Regions from separate parts of the Chitinophaga sp. SVR4-12A genome, predicted to be linked through region 3. Evidence: riboswitches for the same ligand, from Rfam matches in the RefSeq annotation. Region 3 holds a riboswitch; each other region holds the start of a gene.
The links. A riboswitch is a leader RNA that binds a small molecule or an ion and turns the genes downstream of it on or off. The one in region 3 is predicted to bind cobalamin.
Positions count from the first base shown of each region.

Region 1: it holds a riboswitch for cobalamin, as region 3 does, so the genes downstream of both, ACR9Y8_RS09995 (ribonucleoside-diphosphate reductase small subunit) here and ACR9Y8_RS25350 (DUF5074 domain-containing protein) in region 3, are expected to answer to the same signal.
Region 2: it holds a riboswitch for cobalamin, as region 3 does, so the genes downstream of both, ACR9Y8_RS15315 (TonB-dependent receptor plug domain-containing protein) here and ACR9Y8_RS25350 (DUF5074 domain-containing protein) in region 3, are expected to answer to the same signal.

Region 1 is NZ_JBPGWP010000001.1:2,443,146-2,449,351, reverse strand. Features, by position in the region: gene ACR9Y8_RS10000 (ribonucleoside-diphosphate reductase subunit alpha) at 1-1,342, opposite strand, end outside; gene ACR9Y8_RS09995 (ribonucleoside-diphosphate reductase small subunit) at 1,455-2,426, opposite strand; cobalamin riboswitch at 2,544-2,709, opposite strand; gene ACR9Y8_RS09990 (ABC transporter ATP-binding protein) at 2,886-3,527, shown strand; gene ACR9Y8_RS09985 (hypothetical protein) at 3,556-4,668, shown strand; gene ACR9Y8_RS09980 (NADPH-dependent FMN reductase) at 4,670-5,230, opposite strand; gene ACR9Y8_RS09975 (hypothetical protein) at 5,395-6,206, opposite strand, start outside.
Region 2 is NZ_JBPGWP010000001.1:3,742,024-3,748,229, reverse strand. Features, by position in the region: gene cobT (nicotinate-nucleotide--dimethylbenzimidazole phosphoribosyltransferase) at 1-32, opposite strand, end outside; gene cobU (bifunctional adenosylcobinamide kinase/adenosylcobinamide-phosphate guanylyltransferase) at 32-535, opposite strand; gene ACR9Y8_RS15320 (DUF6580 family putative transport protein) at 544-1,137, opposite strand; gene ACR9Y8_RS15315 (TonB-dependent receptor plug domain-containing protein) at 1,217-3,169, opposite strand; cobalamin riboswitch at 3,287-3,509, opposite strand; gene ACR9Y8_RS15310 (tetratricopeptide repeat protein) at 3,940-4,590, opposite strand; gene ACR9Y8_RS15305 (FadR/GntR family transcriptional regulator) at 4,776-5,459, shown strand; gene ACR9Y8_RS15300 (MFS transporter) at 5,491-6,206, shown strand, end outside.
Region 3 is NZ_JBPGWP010000001.1:6,270,627-6,276,832, forward strand. Features, by position in the region: gene ACR9Y8_RS25345 (TonB-dependent receptor) at 1-1,667, opposite strand, end outside; gene ACR9Y8_RS25350 (DUF5074 domain-containing protein) at 1,660-2,778, opposite strand; cobalamin riboswitch at 2,962-3,177, opposite strand; gene ACR9Y8_RS25355 (rhomboid family intramembrane serine protease) at 3,252-4,097, shown strand; gene ACR9Y8_RS25360 (DNA recombination protein RmuC) at 4,418-5,704, opposite strand; gene ACR9Y8_RS25365 (AAA domain-containing protein) at 5,717-6,206, opposite strand, start outside.

The DNA of each region.
Region 1 (6,206 bases), 3.8 Mb from region 3:
ACGCCAGGTTACATACGGCTACTTCGTTTGCATCGGTATATTCAATGATCTCTGTGCAAAGGTTGGAGCTCTTGATAGTGCCCAGGTTCTGCTGGTTGGATTTGCGGTTGGCAGAATCTTTATACAGCAGGTAAGGAGTACCGGTTTCAATCTGCGCATCCAGGATAGCGAACCACAGGTCCTGTGCTTTCACGGTTTTACGCTGACGGCCTTCTTTCTCGTATTTTTCATACAGCTTTTCAAACTCATCTCCCCAGGTGTCTGCCAGTCCGGGTGCTTCGTGCGGACAGAACAGGCTCCAATCGCCATTAGATTCTACGCGTTTCATGAACAGGTCAGATACCCACAGTGCATAGAACAGGTCGCGTGCGCGCATCTCTTCTTTACCGTGGTTCTTACGTAGATCCAGGAACTCGAACACATCAGCGTGCCAGGGCTCCAGGTAGATAGCGAAAGCGCCTTTACGCTTACCGCCACCCTGGTCTACATAACGGGCAGTGTCGTTAAACACGCGCAGCATCGGGATGATACCGTTAGAGGTACCATTGGTGCCACTGATATAAGAACCGGTAGCGCGGATGTTATGGATGCTCAGACCAATACCGCCTGCGCTCTGGGAAATTTTCGCGGTTTGTTTCAGCGTATCGTAAATACCGTCGATGCTGTCGCCTTTCATGGTCAGCAGGAAGCAGGACGACATCTGCGGTTTCGGTGTTCCTGCGTTGAACAGGGTAGGAGTGGCGTGTGTGAACCAGCGCTCACTCATGAGGTTATACGTTTTGATAGCGGATTCGATATCTTCTTTGTGGATACCTACAGCCACACGCATGAACATATGTTGAGGGCGTTCAGCTATTTTGCCATCCACTTTCAGCAGGTAAGAGCGCTCCAGTGTTTTAAAGCCAAAATAGTCGAAAGCGAAATCGCGGTCATAGATAATATTGGAATCCAGGGTCTCTGCATTTTTGCGGATGATCTCCCACACGTCGTCAGATAACAGCGGAGCCGGTTTACCTACTTTCGGATCAATATACTCATACAGTTTCTTCATTGTTTTGGAGAATGATTTCTCTGTATTCTTATGCAGGTTGCTCACAGCTATGCGCGATGCCAGCAGTGCGTAATCCGGGTGCTTGGTAGTGAGTGAGGCCGCTGTCTCTGCTGCCAGGTTATCCAGTTCAGTGGTAGTAACACCATCATATAAACCTTGTATTACCTTTTTGGCAACATCTATCGAATCTACATATTCTGCATTCAGGCCATAACAAAGCTTTTCAATACGTGCGGTGATCTTATCAAACTTTACGGACTCCTTGCGTCCGTCCCTTTTTATTACAAACATGGTGTATTGAATTTAAGCGGTTAGTAAAAAAAATCAGCTATTGGCTCTTAGCTTTTAGCTGTTAGCCGTTTTCTGTAGCTGGAAGCTAGCGGCTAAAAGCTAAGAGCTTATATTAAAAGTCCTCGTCCAGGCTAAATGTTTGTGTATCCTTTCCAGACATTACTCCAGCTTTCTGATAATCACCTACACGTTTTTCAAAGAAGTTAGTCTTGCCCTGCAGTGAGATCATTTCCATGAAATCAAACGGATTAGCAGCATTAAATATTTTGGCGTACCCTAATTCGGTTAACCAGCGGTCTGCTACAAACTCGATATATTGTGCCATCAGCGCGCTGTTCATACCTATGAGGGCTACCGGCAACGCATCAGTAATAAATTCTTTTTCGATAGCAACGGCATCGCCAATGATCTTGTGCACTTCTTCCTGGCTCAGTTTATTTTGCAGCATGCCATACAGCAGGCAGGCAAACTCGCAGTGCAATCCTTCATCGCGGCTGATGAGTTCATTGGAGAAAGTAAGGCCGGGCATCAGTCCTCTCTTCTTCAGCCAGAAGATAGAGCAGAAGCTGCCGCTGAAGAAGATACCTTCTACGGCTGCAAAGGCCACCAGGCGTTCTGCAAAGTTGCCGTTATTGATCCAGCGCAACGCCCATTCTGCTTTCTTCTTTACAGCAGGCACCGTATCAATGGCGTGAAACAAACGGTCTTTTTCTACCGGATCTTTCACATAGGTATCTATTAACAATGCGTAAGTTTCAGAGTGGATATTTTCCATCATGATCTGGAACCCATAGAAGCAACGGGCTTCCGGTATCTGTACTTCGCTCATAAAGTTTACAGCGAGATTCTCATTCACGATGCCGTCGCTGGCAGCAAAAAATGCCAGCACATGCGTAATAAAGTGGCGTTCGCCATCGTTAAGACTGGCCCAATCTTTCAGGTCTCCGCTCAGGTCTATTTCTTCTGCTGTCCAAAAGCTCGCTTCGTGCCGTTTATATATTTCCCATACTTTCGGATAGTTAATAGGCAGCAGTACAAAGCGGTCTTTGTTCTCTTTCAACAAGATCTCATTTTCAAGGTTCATACGCCAATATTTTTTTGTTAAACGCTATACTCTTGTGTCGTTAAGGGGGGTGACGAAGACACCTATCCATCAGGTGAGGAAGGCTCACTCTCGCCAATACCTTATACGCGAAGGCTTTGACAAAACGTTGCGCTGGCAGGTATCTGGCTTCCCTGATATCTTTACCGTTTTTTGCGCACGGGGATCAGGAATCACAGTAGCGCGTCTGCTCGTGATTCTAACACGATTCCCTATTAATTCTTCCCGGAAAGTGCCGGGAGAAACCAATGCAACGAAGTCAAGAACTGACGCAAATGTAAGTACGAATGAAACGGATATTCTTTAAAGTTTTTAACACGTGTGGAAAAAGAAGGTGAACATTTTCCAAATGCAGGAATAATGGGAACAGGGCCGTGAAAAAGTAGGTGAAAAGCCCGCCAGTATCGATACACATTAGAATTTATTTTCTCATATTTACATATGCTCAAGCTGGTTCAAATACAGAAAAAATATTATGAAACGCTGATCCTCAATATCCCAGCGCTCAACTTATCACCTGGAATATACTGGATACAGGGCGGGAACGGCGTGGGGAAAACTACTTGTTTAAAGACGATCGCCGGCCTGATCCCTTTTGAAGGAGATGTACTGGTGAACGATACTATTAGTAGTAAAAAAAATCCCATACGTTATCGGCAGCTGGTCAGCTATGCAGAGGCAGAACCTTTGTACCCGGCCTTTCTCACGGGCAGCGACTTGCTGCGCCTGCACACATCGGCCAAAGGCGAGGCGCATGAAGATGTAATGCAGATGGCGCCTGAAATGGGCATTCCCGCTTTCCTGGATAATCCTGTCAGCAGCTATTCCAGCGGTATGCTCAAAAAATTATCGCTGCTGTTGGCCTTTACCGGGGCGCCATCCCTGATATTGCTGGACGAGCCGCTGATTACGCTGGATCATGGCGCCATTCCCGTGCTGTATGAGTGGATCCGCCGTTTTCACACAGCACACGGCGTTAGTTTTTTTATTACTTCCCACCAACCGATCGCAGATAATGCCCTGCCAGTGACGGGTACATTGGTGATAGATAACAAAAAAATAATCCCTGTTTATCCACACTGAATTCACATTTTAAAAAAAGTAAACGTATATGACCAAAGTGCTGAACCGCATATTTACTACCCGCTTTTACGCACAGAACACAGGTTTCTTTTTCCTGCTGTTCTATTTGTTGTTTGGCGTTGTACAGGGCGGACAGTTAATATCTTATCATTACGGGTTATTGCTGGGTATTGTGAGTAACACAGGCGGCTTATTATTGGGATTGAGCCTTTGGCTATTATACAATTTGAAATGTATCTGGTATGTCCTGGCTACTTTGAACAACAAAGAATTTGCTTTCCTGTATCAAACCATCGGCGGCATTGCCGGCGCCAGGCAACGGCGTATATGGCTGGGCGTACATTTTGGAATGTATGCACCCGTACTGGTATATTGCAGCCTGGCTATCATCATAGCATCGACGAAACAATATTATGCTGCAGCCATCATCCTTGTAGTATTCAACTTAGTCATGTGCTACGGCCCGGTATGGATCTACACTTACCTCGTCAAACATCCCGGCGCCGTTTTCTTCTATCATAGATGGCAGCAATGGATGAATCGCAACTTCCGCAAACCATTGCCCTTATTCTACGTCTATGAGCTAGCCACCAACCGCACTCGTTCTTTACTGGTATTAAAGGTGTTTTCCTGTGTAGTGCTGCTGGCTACATTCGCATTGATGAAAGGAAGTGATTATGATGTGAGAGCTGTATTAACAGGAACACTCATCGCCGCTTTGCTGCATACCATTGTCGTATTTGATCACCGTCATTTTGAAGATCAGTTCCTGCCCTTTACACGTGCCTTACCCATTCCGCTCTGGAAAAGATACACTGCGCTGGCAATCACTTATGGCGTTTTATTGCTGCCTGAACTTGGATTGCTCATCATACATACATTACCGTATAACAACTGGCATTGGATCATGTTGATGATCTTCGGCGTGTCGGTGTTGTTGATGTTCCGTTGTCTGCTATACTTCCCGCGGCTGGACCAGGATAAATACCTGCGTTGGGTATTTGTGCTCTTCTGTGTGCTGCTGTTCATGACATTGGGATATTTGTACGGCTGGGCGATCCTGTTGCTGCAATGCATTGCCTTCACGCTCTTTACCGTCCGCTATTATCGTTACGAACCACAGTATGAACAGGTACAATAATTTACACTTTCAGCTTTTCACTTAGCTCACTCAATGCAGTTAATAGTTGCGGGATCAGTTTTTTCGCGGTGTCATCTGTCAGGTTGCCCTCGGCGTCAAACTTATTTTGAGCAGCAGCGATCATCACTTCAGGCCTGTTCACTGCATAGGCGTTGAGGTACACCATTACCTGCCTTAAATGATACTGCATACGCGAAGTGCCCTGCGCACTGATGCTGGCGCCCATAATAGCCACCGCTTTGTTGTCGAATGGTTTTTCCGGATGCCGTGACAACATATCGATTGCATTTTTCAACACGCCGGGAATGGAGTAGTTATACTCCGGTGAAACGATCAGTACACCATCTGCATCTTTGATCTTTCGTACCAGCCGTTCTACATTATCGGGAAATTTTTCGGCAAACAGATCTGCGTTGTAGAAGGGAATATCGCTGATATCTTCATGCTCAATGGTGATATGAGAAGGAGCGAGTTTTTGTGTTGCCTTAAGGGCCATGGTATTGTAGGAGCCCTTCCGGAGACTGCCGGAAAAGGCAATAAAACGGAACTGTTTTTCAGACATGATTAATACGGTTTTTCAATGCCGTAAAGATACAATCAGCAATCCAAATGCCAAGTTTCAAATTCCAAATTCCAAATCCCCAAAGGAGGCACTTTATAACCGGCTTCTTATCTTAGGATAAAAGTTTACTGTCTTGTTTGAAATTTGGATTTTGTTATTTGAATTTAAATACGTGGTTCCTTCTTCAGGAATTTCCGCTTGATTACGTCTTGCACAGGCACGCCCTCAATTTTGCTTTCCAGCCAGCTGATAATATCCAGGTACAGGAAAGAACGGCGCTCATAAGGGTTCCGTGAGATCAGCACCAGCTTTTCTTTCAGCTCGGCAAAGGCATTGCGCAGGGCCTTGGGATGGGCATAGATATTCTTACGCAGGAATTTCAGGATCTCTTCCATCATCTGCCCAAGGTCTTTATTTTTTGCAATGAAGTGATACACAGATTTGATCAGGTATTCTACCAGGCTGTAATTTTCCAGCTCATAATGCGCTATCAGGTGGAGGATGCGCGCAAAGCACTGAATATCCGCCCGCAGGTTGCCTATCCGCAGATGAATGATCTTGTTGAGGTAGACAATAGCCCGGTTGTTATCCCCGCTGCCAAAGTACAGGCAGGCGATCTTGTAGTAGAACACCAGTACCCGGTGCTGGTCTACCTTCAGCTGGTGCTCTGCAATGCGTTCTTCCAGCTCAGGCACCAGCGCCAGTCCTTCGCTGAAAGTGCCTTCCAGGAAATGCCGGTTGATCTTGGCCGTATACAGGTATACAAATGCGTTTGTACGCGTATTCTCGTTAAAATTCTCCTGCTGGCAGTCGATGAACTCCTCCAGCTCCTGCAGTACCTGTACGAACTTCTCATCGTTCATCGTGTAGAAATGCGCCGTCAGCAGGTTGTGCATAGCCTTGATGTACATGTCTACATCCGCTTTCAGCAGAGAGGGATACTCCTTGAACAGGTTCACCCATTTCTGCGTATAGC
Region 2 (6,206 bases), 2.5 Mb from region 3:
GCCAGCCCGCGGGAAAGAGGAGAGATGTTCATTATTTAATTGTTACGGGTATACCCGATACCATTAACACCACTTTTTGTGCGCGCTGGGCGATGTATTGGTTGGCCCAGCCTTGCAGGTCGGTGAACTTACGCCCGGTATCGGTGTCTGCATGTACGCCCATGCCGATCTCATTGGTCACTATAATAATCGTGGCGTTCTTTTTAGTAAGGGCGTTAATTTCCTGTTGTATACTATACAGGGCGGTGTCTACGTCCTGATGATGTTGCATAAAGAAGTTGGTCAGCCAGAGGGTAACACAGTCGATAACGGCTACCCGTCCTTCCAGCGGTAAGAGGCTAACATATAATTGCTCTTCGATATTGGTCCATTCAGGGCCCCGGTCTTGCTGGTGCCGCTTTACACGCGCTCCGAAATCATCATCCCATATTTTGGCGGTGGCTACATATACGGGGTCTTCTGCCAGTGACAGCGCCAGTTGTTGTGCATAACTGCTTTTTCCCGAACGGGCGCCTCCTGTAATCAATTGGATCATAGTTCGACTTATTTTGCCAGGGCGGCAAACCTGCGTTGCATCAGTTCAAATCCTCCGAAGAAGATAGCGCCGTAAACAACGTTGCCAATGAACATGAATTTCATATAGGGAACGGCCATGGCATAGCATCTGAGCAGGCCTTCGCCGTCTTTCGTATATAATTTACCGGTGGTAGGGTCTGTACAGCCGCCGAGCCACACGCCGAAATCAGCGATCAGCCAGTGTGCTACCGCTGCTGCAGCTGCCGCTATGACGATATTGCCGATGTTCACTTTTTTGATGATCAGCTGTCCGGCCAACACCATAGCTGCAAAGCCGAGGTAAGTCCAGGCCCAGCCCTGGTAAAGCAATCCGCCGTTAGCAAAATCCGGGTAGAAAAGCTGCTGCACTACTACATCGCTGATGAAAAGCGTGAGCAGCGGAAACAGGTAGGATTTCCAGTTGTTGTTAAAATAAGCGCCGCCAAATAAGGCCATAGCGCCAATAGGGCTGATGTTGGAATAGGGGGTAACATGACCTTCTCCTAGTATCCTCAATATACCTGCGGCTGCAATGAACAGCAGCAGCACACTTAAACGCGGATTAAGATTCCTGAGAGACATGATTGATGATTTAATACGCTTAACGTTAAATGCTGAACGCTTAATGCGTATGCCTTAGGCGTTCAGCATTTAGCGTAATTTATAAATTAATTGCCATTCCGGCCGTAAAATTAAACTTCCTGGCGGTATATCCTCTCACATCAAAGTATTGTTGATCGGTAATATTGCGGAAATCACCGAATACTTTGAAAAACTGTCCCAGTTTATATTCCGCGTATGCGCCCAGGGTATAGTAGTCGCCCAGCGGCAGGTCGCCTTTCCCGAATACGCTTTCCCATCTTTTGCTGATGTATTTGTATTGCGCGCTTACGTACAGGCCTGGCGTTACCTGGTAACCCAGTTCTGCATTCAGGGCATGTTTGGGCCTGCGGTAGAGGTTGTAGTAGCTGGTGTCCTGCTGGGTGAGCTTACCGGTTACATAGGTGTAATTGACGCTCAGGTTCAGGCCGCCAACGATCTGCCAGCTCGCTTCCAGCTCTCCGCCGTAAGCTTTTTGTTTGTCGGCATTCCGGTAGTAGCTGCGGTAAGTAACCGGTTCTGTGTAGAAAATGATCAGGTCGCGGGTTTCGCGCTGGAAACCTACAACGCGCAGGTTCACTTTGTCCTGGAACAGCGCGCCCTGGTAGCCGCCTTCGTAGTTGATGGAAGATTCCGGCTGCAGGTCTTTATTACCGTACTCAGAATATAACTGGTACAGCGTAGGCACTTTATAGGCAGATGAGATGTTGATGAATACCTTATGCCTGTTGTTGATCAGGTAAGAAGGGTTGAAAGAGATGGTCTGGTTATTACCATAGATGTTATGGTAATTGAAACGGCCACCCAGTTCCAGGTTGAAACCGCCCAGGTTATGCAGCAGCAGTGACGCATAGTGGCTGAACTGGCGCGCATGGGCACTGTCGGGTGATAGTTTGCTGGGAGGATAGGCCATGAACTCATCAACGAACTGCGTACTTTGATCCGTGTTAGACGTACGGAATTCAGCGCCCGCTAATAGTTGCAGCTCTTTGGTTATATCCCAGTTTACGTAGGTTTCTGCCTGGTGTGTATTGGATTCAAAATTGCCTTCGTAGTACTTGCTCGGGAAATCTGATTTAGCGATATAGCCGGAATCATTCTGCAGGTGGCGCTTATTGCGTTGATAACTGTACAATATGGTCCAGCTGCCTTTATTGAAATCGTAACGGCTGCTGATGGTGTTCAGCAGGTATTTATTCTGCATGTTATAGTCCTGGTCGTCGGTAAAGGCTGCTTCATCCAGGCCGCCTTTATAATCGCTCCAGTTCACCATGTACTGCAATTTCCACCGATTGGTGGCCTGGAAGCCTATTTTACCGAATACACTGTGGCGTTTAAAGCCGTCTTTGTCAAAATTGCCGGTATTCAGGCTGTCGTAAGCAGAGGAAAACCCATCGGTTTTCAGGTACTGGTATCCGCCCAGGTAGGAGAATTTACCAACGCTGCCGTTCACGCCTGCGCCGCCCTGCCGGGTTTTATAAGTGCCCCAGGCGCCATTTGCGCTGATGCCTACTTTGCTGTCGCCCGGTTTTTTGGTGATGATATTGATCACACCCGCAACGGCATCAGAACCATAGAGGGTAGACTGGCTGCCGCGGAGGATCTCGATACGGTCTATCTGCGTAACCGGTATAAAGTTGAGATCAAAGGCATTGGAGATCTGCGATGCATCGCTTACCGGGATGCCGTCTATCAGTATCAGGGTGTTTCCCGTGCTGGCCCCGCGCATATACAGGTCCTGGTTGGTGCCGGGGGCATTTTCGGCTCCGTTCACTACCAGGCCTGCCTGGCTGTTAAGGATGGAGCTGAGGGATTTTCCACTGTTCTTTTGCAGGTAATCAGATGAGATCACGGTCACTACTTTGCCGCTCTCGCCTGCTCTCTTTGCAAATTTGGTAGCCGTTACTACCACTTCGTTTAAATGGTTGGCGTGGGATGAGTCCTGGGCATTGGCATGTGTGTAAACCATCAGCATGACAACAGCCGGGATAAAGGAGTAAAGTTTCCTGCGCATAAAACTGTTTAAGCTTTAAAAAAATAACTGGTATGCGCTGCCGGAGATGTTAAAAAGAAAGAATACAGGCACCCTTGCAGGTGCATACATCCTTAGCCTTTCACCCGAAAGCGTTTAATGATGTTGAAACACCTGGCAGGTCTTCTGACTTTCCTGCTTTTCCGGGAAACCTTCCCATCCGCCAGCTGGCGGACAGTGGTATGGAGTATTCCGGAAAATCACAGCCCGGTTTTAGCCGGGAGGCAGGATTACAGCTACGGGGATAGTTCCGGATTTACACCGGATTCCCATTTTAATCCCGATTATTTCATCATCGGGAACCAAATGCGGGAGCAAACCTAAAGCAAAATGAGGAATTCTCAAACCTGATATTATTTTAGCAAAATGCCCGGGGAGTAAGGATAGAGCAAGGATACAGCAAGGATACAGCAAGGATAGTGCAAGGATAAGGCGGGTAAAATACTACCACAATAATGGCTGGCGCCTGCATCTAAACAGGTGTAGCGTTCGTCATTTATTGCATGTTGCAGCCTGTTTGCTGCATTCGGGTAGCATCTGGGTGACGGTTTCATCTGGTACCGTTCCAATCCAGTCTCATAGATGTCCCATTCCTCTAAAAGGCATGTGACGACTATGTGAGAGGTATGGGACATTAACGGGACAAATAGTAACCCGGGTGCTATCCGGATGCAACCGGAGGGCTGCAAGGGGCATAAAAAAGGGTGTATCGCAACCGATACACCCCTTCCAGTTATAAATAACTATTAGCATCAACCCGGCATACGGGAGATATACTTGTCCATTTCTTTGATCTGGCTTACGATCTGTGCGGTAGTAGGTTTCTGTGCCTTCGCGCGGCGGAACAGATCTTTAGCAGATTTAAAGTCGCGGCGGCTCATGGCAATGGAAGCCAGGGTGAGCAGCGCAGCGGCTGTATTCTCCTTATCGGGGAGGCCCAGTCTTACTGCCTTTTTCAGGTTCTGATCAGCAGTTTTCAGGTCATTTTTCTGGTAGGCGATGGTGCCCAGCTGGAAATACTGCATACCCTCGTACTCTTTCATGGGGCTGCCGCTTTTGATGCTCTGGCGAACGGCAGCTTCTGCCTTATCCAGGTCCTGGTTGTGCATGGCCAGGTTGCTCTGCATGAAATAGTATACGGAGCGGATGGGTTTATACAGCAGCTTGGGGAATTTCACTTTATTCATCAGGCCCATTGCCTTTTCCACATCCCCTGCCTCTACAGCTTCCTGTACCAGGCGCATGGGGCCGAACATAAAATGGGTTACCAGGCAGATAAGGGCCAGCAGCAGGGGAATAGTAGCTTCCCACCAACCTACGGTAGCGCCCAGCGCTATACCGCCTATCAACAGCAGGATACCGATCGGCAGCCTGTATAGAATAAAAAAGTTAAATGCTTTCATCCGATAATCTTCAATGAGGCTGCAAAGGTAGGGAAATTAGTCCATGGTCCATAGTCTGTGGTCCATGGATTGGCCGTTTATGATAAGTTAGCTGCCCATAAACGGGATACGCCATGGAGGATGGACCATCGGCCATGGACTTTTAACTTTCAACTATTCTCCCTACCTTTGAAACATCAGATGATATGATGAGTCAATTACCTCCCATAAAAAGATTAAGCCTGGCCGACGAAGTTGCCCAGCGCTTACAGCAACAGATCTCCCTGGGCCAGTATAAACCCGGGGATAGGCTGCCACCGGAGCCTGCCCTTATGCAGGAGTTCGGCGTAGGCCGCTCCACCATCCGCGAAGCGGTACGCATCCTGGCTAATGCCGGGGTACTACGCGTACAACAGGGACTGGGCACTTTTGTTGAGGCGGTATCAGACCACGCAGAGCCCTGGTCGCAACGCCTGAAACGCGCCGAGTTCGAGGACCTGAACGAAGTGCGCCAGCTGCTGGAACTGAAGATCGCCCAAAAAGCCGCCCTGCACCGTACGGAAAAGGACATAGAACAGATGCAGGACTTCCTGAAAAAGCGGAAAGAAGCTGCCCTGGCCAATAACGTAGAGGAGTGTATACAGGCGGATATAGATTTTCACCGCAGCATTGCTGCCGCAGCCCGCAACAGCATCCTGGCAGACTTGTACAGTACCGTGGCGGAGCATCTGAAAAAGCATTTCGTTTCAATATTTACCTCTACCAGATCATTTACCGAAACGCAGCAGCTGCATCAGCATTTGCTTAAAAGCATCATCGATCAAAACCCGGAGAAAGCCTGGCAATGGGCTTCCCGCATTACAGACCACATGGTGGAAAAAGAGCAGTAATAACCTATAAAGATCAACAGCATAAATTATTATGGAAACGGGAACAAAAGACACAGCAACAGCGGCCATACCAGCCGCGGCCAGAGACGCAGCAGAGAAAACGGTTTTCTCCATACTGCTGGCCCTCAGTTTTTCACACTTGCTGAACGACACTATTCAATCCCTGATACCGGCCATTTACCCGGTAGTAAAGGATTCACTGCATATCAGCTTTACACAGATCGGGCTGATCACGCTTACCTTCCAGATGACGGCATCTATCTTACAACCCCTGGTGGGACTTTTCACCGACCGTCGTCCACAACCCTATTCACTGGCCATCGGGATGGGCTTTACATTGACGGGTCTCATCTGCCTGTCGCTCGCGCATAGCTTTTATATTGTACTGATAGCTGTGGCGCTGGTGGGCATGGGCTCTGCCGTGTTCCATCCGGAAGCATCGCGTTTGGCCTATATGGCTTCCGGCGGACGGCATGGTATGGCACAATCCCTCTTCCAGCTGGGCGGCAATGCAGGCAGCTCATTGGGGCCTTTGCTGGCGGCAATGATTATCGTACCATTCGGACAGTTCAACGTGATCTGGTTTTCGCTGGCTGCACTGCTGGCTATCGTGGTGATGCTGAATATCGCCGGCTGGTATAAGAACAACCGGCATCGTGTAAAGCCTAAGCGCAAAACAGGAGGCGATGCGCATGTGGCCTTACCCGCAGGCAAGGTGGCTTTTGCCCTGGTGATACTGCTGGTGCT
Region 3 (6,206 bases):
TGCGCCTCCTGCCAGGTATAGTTAAGGCCGATATTCAGCAACAAAGATGGCAGCGCCTGATATGCGGTACGTATCACCACATCTGTTCCTTTGATCTCTACACGGCCCAGGTTCATCATAGACCAGCCGAAGAGATTATCAGACGGAACGGCCACGATCTTATCTTTTACGCGGTTATAATATCCGTCTGCCTGCAGGGAGATATACAGCCAGCGCCCACGTAATACCTGCCGCCACGTAAAGCCTGCATCGTATTGTTTTACATACTCGGGCGCCAGGTTGTTATTACCGATGAAGGTGTAGTATAGGTCATTGAAAGTAGGCATGCGGAAGATGTTCTTGTAAAAGGCCCGCAGCCAAAGATCTTTTTGGGGAAAGGCCTGCCAGGCAACGGAAAATGCAGGTGTCAATTCTCTTTTCGGGCCTGCAGCCTGGTAAGCTTTTACAGATTCGTTCACAAGGGTGGCCAGCAGGTTGCCCTGCAGTTCCAACCGTTTAAAATGTGTGCGACTGGCCAACGCCAATAGCGTGGTATAGCGGCTGGGGTAGGGGAAGCGGTAAAGGTTGGCATCCATCGTATTCACAATAAGGTCTGCTGCCAGCGAGCTTTCCCACCAGGAGCTGATAGTATACTGGTTAGCCAGTGAGACATAGGTTTCACGCTGGTGATAGTAATTATCCAGCAGGTGTTGTTCATTGGGATATTCCGGGTCAATATACCGGCTGTACAGGTCTGTATATTTCGCATTGGCAACAATGCTGTAACGAGGCCCGATATTTTTACGGAAAGAAGCCTGTACAAACTGGTCCCTGCCTTCCAGGTGCTGTCCGTAATTAAAATGGTTCGCTACGATCGCGCCGGGCAATCCACGGGAGGATTGATAGATATAGTATTTGACAGACCAGCTGCTGCTATCCGCCAGCCAGCCGTTCAAACCTGCCTCTGCGCGGAGGGCGTTCACATTCCCATTCTGCCGGGTGGCGGTAGTGTCGTACACACCATTGGTATAGCGGAATTTGTAGCGGCCGTTGGCATTGATCCATTCTGTACTAACAGTACCGTATACACGGTTGCTGATCTTTTGCTGCCATAACAATGAAGGATTGACCAACCCGGACGAGCCGGTCCTGATACTGGCCTTGCCGTGCCAGTGTTCTCCCTCTGTAAAATGCGGCGTACGCGATTGCAGGGCCAGCACATTGCCTGCCGAAAAGGCCCTCGCAGGCTGCAGTATGGTGTTTTGCTGGCCGTTATAAAGGGCAATGGTCTCGATATTATCCAGCGAGAACTTGCCCAGGTCTACCTGGCCGTTCTGTGCATTACCGATCGTCAATCCATCATAAGACACGGCAGTATGGTTAGTGCCCATGCTGCGTACGTTGATGGTTTTCAGTCCGCCGATGCCGCCATAGTCTTTCAGCTGTACGCCGGAAAAGTAACGTACGGCATCTGCAACAGACAGGCTGTTCAGCCGTTCCAGCTGTTTGCCTGTCAGTACTTGTGCAGCATTAATGGGCTGGATGCTTGTGGGGATCCGTTTGGCGTCTACCCTTACTTCCTGCAAGGTATCCTTTACCTGTGAAAGGGCAGCGCTGCCTGTAAACAGGCAAGCGCCGCCCATGATCAGCATAGGACTGGAATACCGTTTGCGTAATGCACTATTCATGGAATACAGGCATAGCGGGGAAATACCAACCGGTATAAGTAAGTGTTTTCTTCAGTGTAGCGGTGGTGGCATCGTAGATCAGCACGCGGTTAATGTCGCCGGTGAACTGGCCATTAAGGGTGGTGATCACCAGCTCGTTCTTGTGCTTGTTATATGCCACGCCTGCGCCGTAGAAATACTGTCCGGAAGGCAGTGTAATGAACGGTGTAGCCAGCGAAGCAGTGTTACCGATCACATAACGATACAGCTGCGTACCACCTGCGAAATTGTTGTTACGCGCAATGTAGATGGCATTCTCCTGTGTGGAAGCCGTAATGCAGGCATGACGCCATGCGCCCCAGGGAGAGGGTACTGTAAAGGGCAGCTTGATAGCCGTGCGTGCCAGTGTAGCCGGGTCGATCCTGATCAGGGAATCTGCAGTGGCAGCATATACGCCGCCGTCTTTACCGGCTGCAAATGCAAGGTTGGCAGCGCCGAATGTTTTCACTACTGCATAAGTGCTGCTGTTGAGTGCCACAATACCATCAGTAGCAGACAACACGAATACATAGCTGCCCGCTTTCAGCATATCGCCGGTATAACCGCTGACGCCTGCAACTTTTGTACCTACTGTCAAAGCAGGTAGTGCGACGGGATATACGCCATCTTTTGCGCTTAGCAAGCCGCGGCTGGCATCCAGACCGATGAAGGCATGTCCGTCGTTACCGGGTAATGTAGTGATACGGCCGCTTTCTACCAGTGTACCTGCATCTGTCACCACCATGGGGCCACCTGCTTTTACCACGATATACATCTTACCATTAAAGATGGTGGCATACTGCAGGGTGTTGGAAGCGCCGCCTAATGTTTTCGTGGGATTTTCTTTCTGGTAAATGTTGAGCACGAGGCTGTCGCCTGTATTGGAATAAAAATGCAGATCGCCGCTGCCGTGGCCAAACCAGCCTTCATTGGCAATAAAGAAACCGTCTGCATATTTACCGGTCACTAACTCGGTATGTGCCCTGCGCACATTGTTTGGCTGCTGCGCAGGCAGCGCCGCGTCCTCCTTCTGACAGGAGGCAATAAACAGGGCCAGTGTTACAAACAGTGGGGAGAGTAGATGCTTTTTCATTATATCGTTTTTTGAATGAACAATACAGGACATAGCTTTCCCGCCAGGCTTTCAGCCCGGAAAAAAAACAACATTGACGACGCCGGTGATAAACGGCGCAATACGCGCAAGGGTAAACGATACGAACAAAAAGAATATATGCCTGGCAGGCTTACATTCCTGGCCTTTCACCCGAAAGCGCTGAATGATAGATCACATCTGGCAGGTCTTCTGGCTTTCCTGCTTTCCCGGGAACCTTCCCATCCGTCAGCTGACGGACAGTGGTATGGAGTATTATCCGGAAAATCGCTTCACGATGAGGTGAAGGCAGGATCACAGCTACGGGGATAGCTCCGGTATTACACCGGATTCCCTTTTAATCCCGATTTGACATCGGGAACCAGTTGCGGATGCAAACGTACATTAACTATTAGTAAAATCCAATTAAATTAGCGTTACGTAATACCTGTACCAAGTATAATATCCTTAGCCTGATGGGACCAATTGGCATTATTAATATCGTACTGATTATCACTAACATTGTTTTTACCTACAGAGGGCTGAAAGACCATGATTTTTTTGATAGGTATGCCTTCGAAGTAGAAAAGATCCTGCTGCACAGGCAGTATAAGCGCCTGATCACTTCCGGTTTTCTGCATGTAAGCTGGATGCACCTCATTTTCAATATGATGTCGCTGTATGTTTTCAGTGATACTGTGGAATTGTACCTGGGCAGCACTAAATTCCTCGTAATCTACTTTGGAAGTTTGTTGGGCGGTAACCTGCTGTCACTGCTTATACATCGCCGTCACGGGGACTATAGCTCTGTGGGAGCTTCCGGCGCAGTGTGCGGGATCATCTTTGCTTCCATTGCGCTCTTCCCGGGAATAGGAGTGGGCTTCTTTTTCCTTCCTCTTTATATTCCAGGCTGGCTGTATGGATTGGGCTATGTGTTGTACTCCATTTACAGCATCCGTTCAAAAAGGGATAACATCGGGCATGAAGCGCATTTGGGAGGTGCATTGGTAGGACTAACGGTGGCTGTGATCATGCATCCTGCTTCGTTGCTGGAAAATTATGTTCCTATACTGGCCATCGCGGTACCGGCTATATTCTTTATTTACATGATTACTACGAGGCCACATTTTTTACTGATTGATAACTATTATTTTAAAAAGCATCATCAGTACATAGATATCGATCATAAGTATAATGCCGACAGAGCTAATAAACAACGGCAGATAGATTTGATACTGGAGAAGATCCACCGGCATGGTATGAACAGTTTAACGAAGAAAGAGAAGGAGATATTGGAAGAGTATTCTCAGACGATGAGCTGAATGCTGAATACTAAACGCCGAACGTCTCTTGCGTTATGCGTTTAGCATTCAGCGTTCAGCATGTTACTAGAATTTTTTGTAGTAGATCAGTTCACCTGCTTCGCCCGAAGCGGATTGTTCGCTGGGCACAAATAAAGTAACCACCAAAGCCCTCTTTCACGTCATTGGATATCCTTGAGGTTGGCTGCCTGTAAGTGTTCGTCATTGCGTAAGTGTTCGTCATTGCGAAGGGAGTATCTTCCACATACCCTCCACATACCCCCCAAAACCGCAGTAACCTGGGAACTTAGTGAGCGCTTAGTCTGAGCCGTGTCGGGGGCTTACTGCTCCTGCTGTCCGGGCAACTCCCCGGCTTCGGGGCCTCCCAGCAATGCATTTGCCTGGTCGGCGGGCAGTTCCTGTACATCCCGCAGCTTCCTTTCAATAGAACGGGACCTGCGGCCTGCTTCGTCTATTACATTACTGGCCTCCTGCAGTTTCTTCTGCGTCTTTTCCAGGATGGTACCGAAATTCCCGAACTCGGTCTTAACGGCGCCCAGCAGCTGCCAAACCTCACTGGAGCGTTTTTCTATCGCCAGGGTGCGGAAGCCCATTTGCAGGCTGTTAAGTAAGGCAGAGAGGGTAGTAGGGCCGGTGATGATCACCCGGCATTCCCTTTGGATGCTTTCAAACAAACCGGGGGTACGCAGCACCTCTGCATAAAGGCTCTCAAAAGGCAGGAAAAGGATGGCAAAATCCGTGGTATTGGGTGGGTCGATGTATTTGCTGTAAATATCCGTTGCGTTCTTTTTAATGCCTTTAATGAAGCTTTTCCGGTATTCCTCTACCAGTTCAGGCAGGGCTTTATCATAGGCATCCATCAGCAGCTCAAAATCCTCTTTAGGGAATTTGGCGTCGATGGGTAGCCAGACGATCTTGTCATTATCTTCCTTACCGGGCAGTTTCACTGCAAATTCCACTAAGGCATTGGAGCCGGGCCTGGTCTTAACGTTCTTTGCGTACTGGTCTGGCGTCAGCAGCTGTTCCAGCACGTTTTCGAGCTGGTATTCGCCGAGTACGCCCCTTGTTTTTACATTGGTCAATACCCGTTTCAGGTCGCCTACGCCGCTGGCCAGCTGTTGCATATCGCCGAGGCCTTTATGTACGGCTTCCAGGCGCTCGCTGACCAGTTTGAAGGATTCTCCCAACCGGGTTTCCAGTGTTTTCTGCAGCTTTTCATTTACTGTCGCCCTCATTTCTTCCAGCTTCTTTTCATTGCCGGTCTGCATGTCGGCAATCTTCTTTTCCAGCGAGCCGGTAAGGAAATGCAGTTTCTCTTCTACAGACCTGGTAAGCATGTAAAGGTTGGTGGAAAAAGTTTCGCCATACAGCCGTAACGACTCTGTAAGCGCTGCCCTGGCATGGTTGGCAGCTTCACTGGCCTCTGCCCGGTTAGTAACGATCTCGTTCTTAACAGAAGCTTCCAGGCGGTCTATGGCATTGGCCAGCGATTCCAGCCGGTATTGCAGCTGCGCCTGCGATGCGTTGCGGGCTGCTTTGTTTACCAATACGAGTAAGATCACTATTAAAACCAGGATAAGGCCCAGTAATACATATAATATTTCCATCGGTGGGTGCTTTTAATGTTCATCATGCAGGTTGGCCAGCAGCATCTCCATTACGCGGTTACGATCCTCCAGCCAGTCCTTTGCATATACATGTGCTATCTTCCAGCCAAAGGCCTGGAGGATAGCGGGGCGTTGATAATATTGTTCTACCAGGTTATTGTTCCGGTAATGCTGTTCATCATCTATTAGTATGCCAAGACGGTACTGGCTGTCAGCTGCATGGCGTTTAACCGCCAGCGTGCATCGGAAGCTGCTTTGTCCCACGGCTTCATCTACCGTGAATCCCGCTTGCTGTAAGGCGCTTTTTACCTGCTGTATGGTAACGGACAATTGCTCCGTATCCTGTCGCATGGCAGTATGGTCGGGAGGCAGGAGGCTGTCCAGTATATTACGCGCTTCTTCCATGCGGCCCGTGCTCACCATCTCCGCATAATGCAGGAAACGTTTGAAGTAACGCGCCCCATCGTTATGCTCGTTGGTAATATGATGATGTTTGATGCTG